Regions from separate parts of the Paenibacillus sp. SEL3 genome, predicted to be linked through region 1. Evidence: riboswitches for the same ligand, from Rfam matches in the RefSeq annotation. Region 1 holds a riboswitch; each other region holds the start of a gene.
What was found. A riboswitch is a leader RNA that binds a small molecule or an ion and turns the genes downstream of it on or off. The one in region 1 is predicted to bind cobalamin.
Positions count from the first base shown of each region.

Region 2: linked by a shared signal. The riboswitch ahead of ACYCS5_RS13900 (ABC transporter substrate-binding protein) and the one ahead of cobJ (precorrin-3B C(17)-methyltransferase) in region 1 are both predicted to bind cobalamin.
Region 3: linked by a shared signal. The riboswitch ahead of ACYCS5_RS21735 (ABC transporter substrate-binding protein) and the one ahead of cobJ (precorrin-3B C(17)-methyltransferase) in region 1 are both predicted to bind cobalamin.

Region 1 covers NZ_CM137725.1:2,751,871-2,755,152, forward strand. Annotated here, with positions in the region: gene cobJ (precorrin-3B C(17)-methyltransferase) at 1-1,273, opposite strand, end outside; cobalamin riboswitch at 1,585-1,770, opposite strand; gene ACYCS5_RS12755 (LOG family protein) at 1,828-2,382, opposite strand; gene ACYCS5_RS12760 (uroporphyrinogen-III synthase) at 2,584-3,282, opposite strand, start outside.
Region 2 covers NZ_CM137725.1:3,002,711-3,005,992, forward strand. Annotated here, with positions in the region: gene ACYCS5_RS13900 (ABC transporter substrate-binding protein) at 1-1,305, opposite strand, end outside; cobalamin riboswitch at 1,523-1,720, opposite strand; gene ACYCS5_RS13905 (nucleobase:cation symporter-2 family protein) at 2,478-3,282, opposite strand, start outside.
Region 3 covers NZ_CM137725.1:4,715,829-4,719,110, forward strand. Annotated here, with positions in the region: gene cbiB (adenosylcobinamide-phosphate synthase CbiB) at 1-868, shown strand, start outside; gene ACYCS5_RS21730 (histidine phosphatase family protein) at 918-1,670, shown strand; cobalamin riboswitch at 1,793-1,984, shown strand; gene ACYCS5_RS21735 (ABC transporter substrate-binding protein) at 2,192-3,199, shown strand; gene ACYCS5_RS21740 (FecCD family ABC transporter permease) at 3,196-3,282, shown strand, end outside.

The sequences.
Region 1 (3,282 bases):
GATGATCCGGCGTGTATTCCAGCTCGCCATCATCACCCGCTACCTCGGCGAGCAGCGCCATCTGGCGAGCGGTGAATTTCTTGTTTCCCACACCCGGGGAAACACCCACCTCAAACAGCGCAGGCTTGCCAAAGCCGCCTGTCGCCATCCCGGCCGCGGCCCCTGCTCCGGCCACCGCCGACGTTCCGGCGGTGCTCTTGGCGGTAGGCGCTTGCCCGCTCCAGCGAGCGTTGGCTTCGCCAGGCAGCTTGCCGCCGACAGCGAGGCGGCTTAGCGCCTCTGCCGCCAGCGATGCCGGGGCCGTGCCGGTTTGCACAGCAGTTGTTGCCTGCACAGCAGCCATCGCTTGCGGGCGTGCCTGCGTCGCAACCGCAGCGCCGCTCGCGGAGGGTCCAGCGGGCGTAGTCGGGGCTGCTCCTGCCTGCGGTGTACCCTCTTGCGCTCCCAGCGACCACGGCTCCGCTTCCGTGCGGAGACGCTGATGCGGCTTGAGCGCCTGCTCGGTCGCATCCAGCGTGTATTTGCGCTGATATCCGCGCGGAGTCACGATCAAGCCGTCATACACCGTCGTCGAGGAATTGCCGATGATTACAGTCGTCAGCATCCCGATGTCGTGGTTCAGCATATCTTCCAGCGTCGTTACAATAACTTGCTGACGTTCACGATAAGCACTCTTCACCAGCCCAACCGGAGTTTGCGGATCGCGGTAACGCAGCAAAATGGACTGCGTCTCCACAATCTGGCGGGTACGCCGGCCACTGCGCGGATTATATAATGCAATCACAAAATCGGCCGAAGCCGCTGCTTCTACGCGCTTCACAATCGTTTCCCATGGGGTCAGATGATCACTCAGACTAATTGTGCACGCATCATGCATAACTGGCGCCCCCAACAGTGATGCACAGGACTGAATAGCCGAGATCCCCGGCACGACTTCTACTTCAACTCCGTCCTCGCGTCGCCAGCCTTTTTGCATCAGCACTTCGTACACCAGCCCTGCCATGCCATAGACTCCTGCATCTCCACTGGAAATGACGGCTACCTTCTTGCCCATCTCTGCTTGGCGAACCGCCTCCTGCGCACGGCTCACTTCCTCTGTCATCCCTGTACGTACAATCTCCTGTCCGTTCAACAACGGACGGATCAAATCAACATAGGTATTGTAGCCGATAATGACCTCACTTTCGGCCAGCGCATCCAGCGCCCGTTTTGTGATATGTTCCATATCTCCTGGTCCAAATCCAATCACCAACAATTTTCCTAATGGGCTCATCGGGCTCCTCCTATTCATCCTTTTCAGGGCAGCTATGCTATCTATTCCAATGATTTTTGGACATCCTGTAACTCAAAAAAGCCCCATCCTACCCGGATGGGGTTTCTATGTACGTATCTCTCATCAGACGAACAAACAGCGTAAGAAGACACGATTTGTCTTCCTCCAGCCTGCCGTTGTTTTCCATCTGTCTGTTTACGCTTCAAACGCTGCTGCACGTTCATATCCACGCAAACCTCTAGCCAACATGGAAAAAGCAACGTGTGCCTGATTTCCTGATTTCGTACACCCATCCTCTCCGCGAAGGTTAACGGTGCATACAGATCAAGGTAGGTCTCCTGGCTTGGCATCAACGGATTCTTTCGTCTTCCCCGTTTTTCACGAGTGACCAATTAAAAAAATCCTCTTCCTTACAGTGGCGGGACCGCTCGGGATTTGCACCCGATTCCCTGTTACCCTTTGCTCAACCGCAAAGGCACCTTGTCTGTCCGCTATTTGATTATGGGTCTTATCATAACCTTGCCTCAATCAGTTGTGCAAGCACGAAAAACGCTTTATTTTAAGTTCTCTGCTTTCTTTTTTAACATATGTAGCAATTCGTCCGGGTCCGCAGAGATACTCAGTAGCGCTGGATGATCAGCTCCGGTAAACCCTTCCTGAACGCTATGACGTACCATTTCTATCAACGGGTCAAAATATCCATTTACATTCAGCAGCCCAATAGGCTTGCGATGAATGCCAATTTGCGCCCAGCACAATACCTCGAACAGCTCCTCAAAGGTTCCCAAACCACCCGGAAGGGCAATAAAAGCATCGGCCATCTCGCTCATTGCCGCTTTACGCTCATGCATGCTTGCTACCTCAATAAACTCGGTAACTCCCCGATGTACGATCTCTGCATCGAATAACAGGGTGGGCATAATACCGGTGACCTGACCGTCACCCGCCAGCAGTCCATCCGCCACCTCTCCCATCAACCCCCTGCTAGAGCCACCATAGATCAGACGGATATGATGGCGAGCCATGGCTTCCCCCAGCTTGCCTGCCGCCTCAACATATACCGATGAATGTCCAGGTCTGGACCCGGCAAATACGCAAATAGAATTCATTAACGTCTCAGCTCCTGTCCTCAAGTATCATGCATCGAAACTTATTCATTATATTAGACAAATATTTTCGCTATAACAAAAAACTTTATCGATGCATGTCCAACAAAAAAAGATAAAGACCTCGTAGGCCCTTATCTTTATTTTACTCTGGATTAGTAAATATAAGTTCATTTTCTGCTTACAGCACTATCATTTTCTAACTCATTTCAAATGACCGTTCACACTCTTCAGACCGTAGCCATGCGCCGAATCACGATGTTCAAAATATTTGCCCAGCTCCACCATCATCGCGCCCATGCGTTCTTCAGTTGGGAACACGATTCGTTCAATCCCTTCTTCCACAATGGACTGTGCGGTCACTTTGCCTACCGATACAGCAATGACATCTTCACGAAAAGCTTCCAGCAAATCTTCAATTCGGTTTTGCTCTCTGGCATATTGGGCCAAAAATCGAATTTGCGGACCACTTGTGAACGTAACAGCATCAACATTACGATGGATAACATCCTCTAGTAACGCCTGCAATTTTGCTTCCTCAGGTGGGATATGCTTATAAGGAAGTACCTGGCGGGTCACTGCCCCCTGCTCGTCCAGCCATTTTACCAACCGTGGGGCTGGATCGCCATGCAGTTGCAACAGCACTTCCTTCCCCTTCAGATCGTATGGGGCGAAAGCTCCTGTCAATCCGATCAAACTTCCGTCCTCGTCTCGTACTGCTGGCGTAAAGCCACGCTTTTTGAGTCCATTGACCGTCTTGTAGCCCCGCGCTGCAATGTTGGAAGATTGCAGCAACTCTATAATCTGCTCAGCCACACCCATATCCTCTGCCATATCGAACAGGGCATCCAGCCCCATGCCTGTCGTGAAGATGTACCAGTCCGGAGGGTTCTTTACCCACGA
Region 2 (3,282 bases), 250 kb from region 1:
AAAATATTGCGGCTCTCCTGTATGAGCAGTAAGCATACTGTACATAGCAAAGTCCCAATCGTTTTTGGTCAACGCCTCGTCGATATTTTCCACCTTGCGAATCTTGACCTGGATTCCCTCTTTCAGCAATTGGCTTTGGATGACCTCAGCCATAACAGAGAGCTCCGGACGCTGAGGGAAAGTCAGCAGCGTAACCTCGAACGGCTTGCCTTGCTTAGTCCATGTCCCTTGGGCGTCCTTCTGCCAGCCATCCTTCGTCAACAGTTGCTCTGCCGTTCCGTCCAGCGCTTTACGCTCAACTTTACCGAAGGGAAGAATGCTCGGGAACGGGCTGCTTGCCTCCGTACCGAAGCCCCTCATGACGGCGCTCACAATCGATGCGCGTGGAATCAGGCTGTCCACCACCTTACGGTTCGCCGCATCCTTGAATACTGGCGATTCCATATTGTACACGATCATATGGGTGCGCAAGGACGGAGCTGACAGTACTTGTAACTTGTCGTTCTTTTTCAGTACCTCTGCGTTATCAACCGGAATATCCGTCGCTACGTCCACCTCGCCGGATTGCAGCGCCATCAGGCGCGAATTCCCGTCCGTAATGAACTTCATCGTCGCTTCAGCTAATCGTGCCTTCTCGCCCCAATATCCGTCATAACGCTCTACGACCAAGGATTGGTCCTTGTTGAACGCTTTGACTTTAAAGGCGCCTGTCATCGCTGGGTAACTCTGTTCATCTTTCATCGATGCCACATCCAGTACAATCGTCGATGGATCAGCTAGATTAGACACCAACGCCGCATTCGGCTGGTTTGTCGTGATCTTCAAGGCCAGCGGGCCGCTTACATCAATGGACTTCACATTCAGTAAATCCTTCGCCAGATGGCTTTTCTCAATAGAGCGTAACAAAGACGCTTTTACACTTGCTGCATCCATACTTTTTCCATTATGAAAAGTGACTTTATCCTGCAAGCTGAACGTCCAAACTGTAGGGCTATCCTGCTTCCACTCCTTTGCCAGCCAAGCCACAGGCTCCAGCTTTTCATTCAAACGTACCAGTGTCTCACCTGCACCGGATCGCATCACATCCCAGCTATTATCTCCATGCGGGTCAACGCCTGACGGTTTCCATGTATACGCCATTACCAGCTTTTTATCTGTCGCTGTTTGTTGTGCTGACGCGTTTTCACCCTTGCCGGAGCTATCCGACGTCCTATTGCTGGCACATCCCGAAAGAGCCATAACTGCCAGCAGCAGCATCACCCCTGTACATATCAACCATGAACGCCTACTACGACTGCTTATCATTCGATGAATCCCCCTCTATCTTGTAAAATCGCATAAACCTAACGCAAAACGCGAAAAAAGCATTCCAGACCACTTAATTAGCAGTCAGAAATGCCTTCAATATAAAATGTCAGAACTCACCTCGAAGCCAACTCCAAAAACATAGAAGGGATCAGATCGGTTTCAGACATTCCGTATGCAGCACGCCTAACCACCTCCCCAGCATCCCGTGGGTCTGACAGTGATGTCAAAACAGGCAGGTCTCCTGACTCCAGGCGTATCTTTCAGGCCTTCCCGGTTCTTCACAATTCCAGTGGCTGTTCTGAAAGCTCCAGCAGTATCCTGCTGATGCCTGTATACAGTGGCGGGCCCGTGTCGGAATCAACCGAACTTCCCTTTTAAGTGAACATGCTCAACAACTATGTACATCGTCTCTACGAAACCCCATACATAGAGTTGTCCGGCTCACACCTGTTTTCTTCCTTTATTTCTTTTCATTACGATCTTATTTTGTTGTCACAGGCTTGTCAATAAAGGCTGCACAATAATTTAAATTTGAACGATAAGGTAGAAACAAGACATAACCTCCAATTGCGTGCACGCAATTGAAGTGTTAAAATTAGGTATAGAGTAAACCACCGTGTCCGTATACTAAAAAGAGTCTTCGCCGCGCCAACGGCAAAGACTCTTAGGACTTGAAAGGCTGTGGATCACCACCACGGCGCGCTGCATAACTAAATGTCAATGCAAACGAAACCCACCGTTAGGGGCCAACCTAATTACGCGGTGGGTTTTCGCTTGTTCCGAAATTTTCGACGTAGCCAGCGATAAAGTTTACGAATACTAAACGCCAGGCTTAGTAACGTAACCATCCAACGCAACACATCGTAGCACGACACAAGGTTGACCATCGGCTTCACCCCCTTTCGGGAAGCTGCACCGTGGTCCGAAAACATCCACCACTATTCAAAATCCATAAGGTAAATTATACCATGATATCGCCCGCTGCTCTAGCAAATTCTTCTAGTAAGTAAACTGGAAAACGCACCAAATTAGAGCTACCCATTTCATTCCGCAGTTTATCTATATATCCCCAGACAGCAAGGGGATCTACTATCTGGATAACCCCATGCCAAACAGCCGGAAAAGAGGCATACGTCCTCTCTCCGGCTATCTTTATTTATTTCTAATCATCAAACCTTCTGTGGAACCTCCTGAACCGTCACGCTTTTGACCGATTCCCCTTGTTTTCTCGTCAAAACGATGTTCAAGACAATCGCTGTAATCGAGCCCGAAACAATACCATTTTGCAACAACATTTTGGCAAAGCTCGGCAGCTGGTCGAACATTTGTGGCAGAACGGCAGAACCTAGGCCCACAGCAATACTGCATGCTGCGATCAGCAGATTGCTTTCCTTTCGCAGATCCACTTCTGACAAAATAGACATGCCTGATGCAGCGACCGAGCCAAACATGACGATCATCGCCCCGCCCAGCACAGCGTTAGGAATCACTGTCGTTAAAGCAGCCAGCTTAGGCAGCAAACCGAGAACAACCATGATACCGCCCGCAGCAAAAATAACGTTCCGCGATTTGACGCGTGTGAGCGAGATCAGACCCACATTTTGCGAGAAGGCTGTATAAGGAAACGCGTTAAAAATACCCCCAAGCATAATCGCAAGTCCTTCCGAACGGAGTCCATTGACGATCTGCTTTTGCTCTACCTTTTGATCAATCGCCTTGCCTACTGCCAGATAAACACCCGTAGACTCGACCATGCTGACAATATTGACGATAATCATCGTACAAACTGCCATAATGCTAAACTCTGGCTTACCAAAATAAAATGGCTGCGCAACACTCACCCATGACGCATCTGCCACGGGAGCAAAATGCACCATTCCCATCGCATAAGCAACCACCGTGCCTGCAAACAGACCGATGAGCACGGAAATCGAGCGCATAAAGCCCTTTGCCAACCGATTCACAAGCAGAATA
Region 3 (3,282 bases), 2.0 Mb from region 1:
AGCATTGGAAAAAGTGATTCGCTGCCAGGTCCGAAGTGACCGAGGGCTGAAACGTGCAGGTATACTGCTTCCACTCATTGTGGCGGGAGGCTCCTTTGCGCTCGCCTGGGCGCTGTTGCAATTGCTTGCCTGGATTCATCCGTGGTTATCTGTCGGCGCAGAAATAGTGCTGATTGCGACCACGATTGCTTCCAAAGGACTAAAGGATGCAGGAATGGCAGTCTACCGAGCGTTGCAGGCGGATGACCTGGCTGTGGCACGGCGGGAGCTGGGCATGATAGTCGGGCGGGATACGCAGCAACTTGATAAGCCTGAGATTGTACGCGGTACGGTTGAAACGGTCGCTGAAAATATCGTGGACGCGATTATTTCCCCGCTTTTTTATGCCTTGATCGGGGGAGCACCCTTGGCGCTGGCTTATCGTGCTGTGAATACGCTCGATTCCATGGTTGGGTACAAAAATGAAGAGTATCTGCATTTAGGCTGGGCTTCAGCACGTCTAGATGATGTGGCTAACTACATTCCAGCACGCCTGACAGCGGCAATGCTTGTGATAGCGGCGTGGATGTACAAACGAGATGCTGCAAGAAGCTGGCGCACAGTCAAGCGAGACGCTCGTCTGCACCCAAGTCCGAACAGTGGCTTCCCGGAATCGGCTGTTGCTGGTGCATTGGGGATTCGTCTTGGAGGATATAATGTGTATCATGGCGTGCGCTCCTTTCGTGCATACATGGGGGATTGGATACGACCGCTAGAGTCGAAAGATATACGGCATACGATCCAGCTGATGTTCGCCGTGTCCAGTATGTTTGTAGGATTGTGTTTGTTAGGAGCCGCAGGTTGTTTTGCCTTGGGATGGGTGCGGTGAGGGTGAGGAGTGACACGCTGAATAATGATCGAGCAGGAAGTGACATTTCTTGAAACAAGATATAGCAGCAAAAAGGACAGTAGAATACGCACAAAGACCGAACTCACAGGAGGATAAGGTGCCGTATGATGCTAAAGAAGATCTGCATTGGGATATGGAGCTCGTGTTAGTTCGTCACGGCACAACCTTATGGAACAAGGAACGTCGATATCTGGGACACTCCGACTTAGGTTTGCTACCGGGGGCAGAGCAGGAATTAAAGCCTTTGCAGGAAAAATTGCAAGGTCAGTCCTTTGCTCGAATCTATTGCAGCGACTTAATGCGATGTCGCCAGACCTTGCAGATCATTGTGCCGGAATCAGAGTTGACGTCTGGGCGTTCCCTATCTACTATGCCTCCTATGATGGAACCATGTCTGCGAGAGCTTCATTTTGGCGAGTGGGATGGAAAAACGTATGACATGCTCAAGGATGTGTCGTTGTATCGGGCTTGGATTGATGAGCCGCAACGGATCACCCCACCTGGTGGAGAGTCTTGGACAGATTTTGTAAATCGTCTGCGCAAATTTCTTGACTCTCTGTATGAATGGCGTGTTGCTATGGAAGTTCAACCCATGGATTTGACTGCTACGTCGCCCTCTGTTTTGGTCGTTACGCATGGTGGCGTAATTCGTCAGCTAGCTTGCATGCTGATACCGGGCCATGATTTTTGGAGTCTGAATCCGAAGCCGGGAGAAGCATTAAGGATTCAATTGAGGCTGGCAGGACCGCACAATTACATAGCGGAAATGCTTCCTCATTAGGTTAGACACCAGCGGATAAAGAGGCTGTTTGGGTTGTAAGCCGCCTCATTTTAACCTATAATCATCAAGTAAAAGAACGGCTTGACTACCACTACATCAAATATCCAGCAGACGAGGTCGGCGCAGCGTGATGAAACTATGGTTTCCCTCCCTGCGCTGTTAAAAGGGAAGTCGGTGTGAATCCGGCGCGGTCCCGCCACTGTAAATGGAAACATGCCCGTTAGTCCTCTTTATATGTTACTAAGCATATGAAAGAATTTCAGGACATGTATTTTACCATAAGTCAGGATACCTGCCCGTCCGCCTGTCACCATAATCCTTCGAGGAAAGGATGACGTGTTCGCAGTGACTGTCCATGCGGAAAGAAGCTGCCGCCTGCGCACGATCTGCGCTAACGTGACCCCTGTGTCCTGATATGAGGATGCGGGGGTTTTTGATAGGAAAAGAAGGCTAGATTTAGAAGATATCTGATGATGTTCAAGTAACGCTCTTAACGATTTATTTATGAAGGGGTGCAAATCATGGCAGGAAAAAAAATAAAGGTGTGGACAACAGGTCTATTGGCTCTGATTTTGGCAGTTGTGCTGAGTGCATGTGGCGCTAATGGAAAAAATGCAGAAAATAAAGAGGGTCAGGCTTCTTCACAGCAGCCGGGACAGGCAGTAAACGCACAAGAGCCTCCGGGCAAAACGGTTTACCCGCTCACAGTTAAAGATGCAACAGGACAGGAATTTACATTCAAAAAAGCGCCGGATAAAATCGTTTCCGTCTCCCCGGCAGAAACCGAGGCGTTGTTCGCCATTGGGCTGGATAAGGAAATTGTCGGCGTCTCCGACTACTCTGATTACCCGGAAGCAGCTACGAAAAAGCCTAAAGTGGGCGGTATTATGAAACCGAACGAAGAGGCGATCATTGCTGCGAACCCGGAAGTCGTTTTTGCAGGGATATCACTTAGTGAACAGGCTACGACCAAGCTGCGCGACATGGGAATTATGATTTTTAAAACGGAACCGAAGACAGTGGAAGATGTCATGGCTAACATCGAATTGTATGGGAAAATCACCGATCATCAGAGAGAAGCAAGAGCGGTGACTGACAAGATGAGAGCAGATGTAGCAGAAGTAAAAGAAGGAATTAAAAATATCGGTAAAGGGCAGAAGCTGCGGGTATACGTCGAGTTTTCACCAGGCTGGACAGTGGGTAAAGGCGAGTTTATGGACGAGCTGATTACGTTGGCGGGCGGCGAAAATGTAGGTGCCACGCAGAAGGGGTGGTACCAAATCAGTGAGGAAAATATTATTGCTGCGAACCCTGACGTGATTTTGTACAGCAAAAGTGTCAAGGACGACAAAACGGGCCAGACGCTCGGTGATATCATTAAAGCTCGCAGTGGATGGGATCAAATATCGGCTGTTCGCCACAACCGGGTATTTGCCGTGGATGATAATTTGATCAGTCGTCCGGGTCCACGCGTAACGGAAGGTCTCAAGGAAGTGGCCAAGGGCGTGTATCCTGAAATTTTCAAATGAACCGTAAACTGATCGGCTTTGGAGGGACAGGTCTTGTCCTGCTGTTGCTGACGCTGCTGCTCTGTCTTGGCATCGGCTCGGCC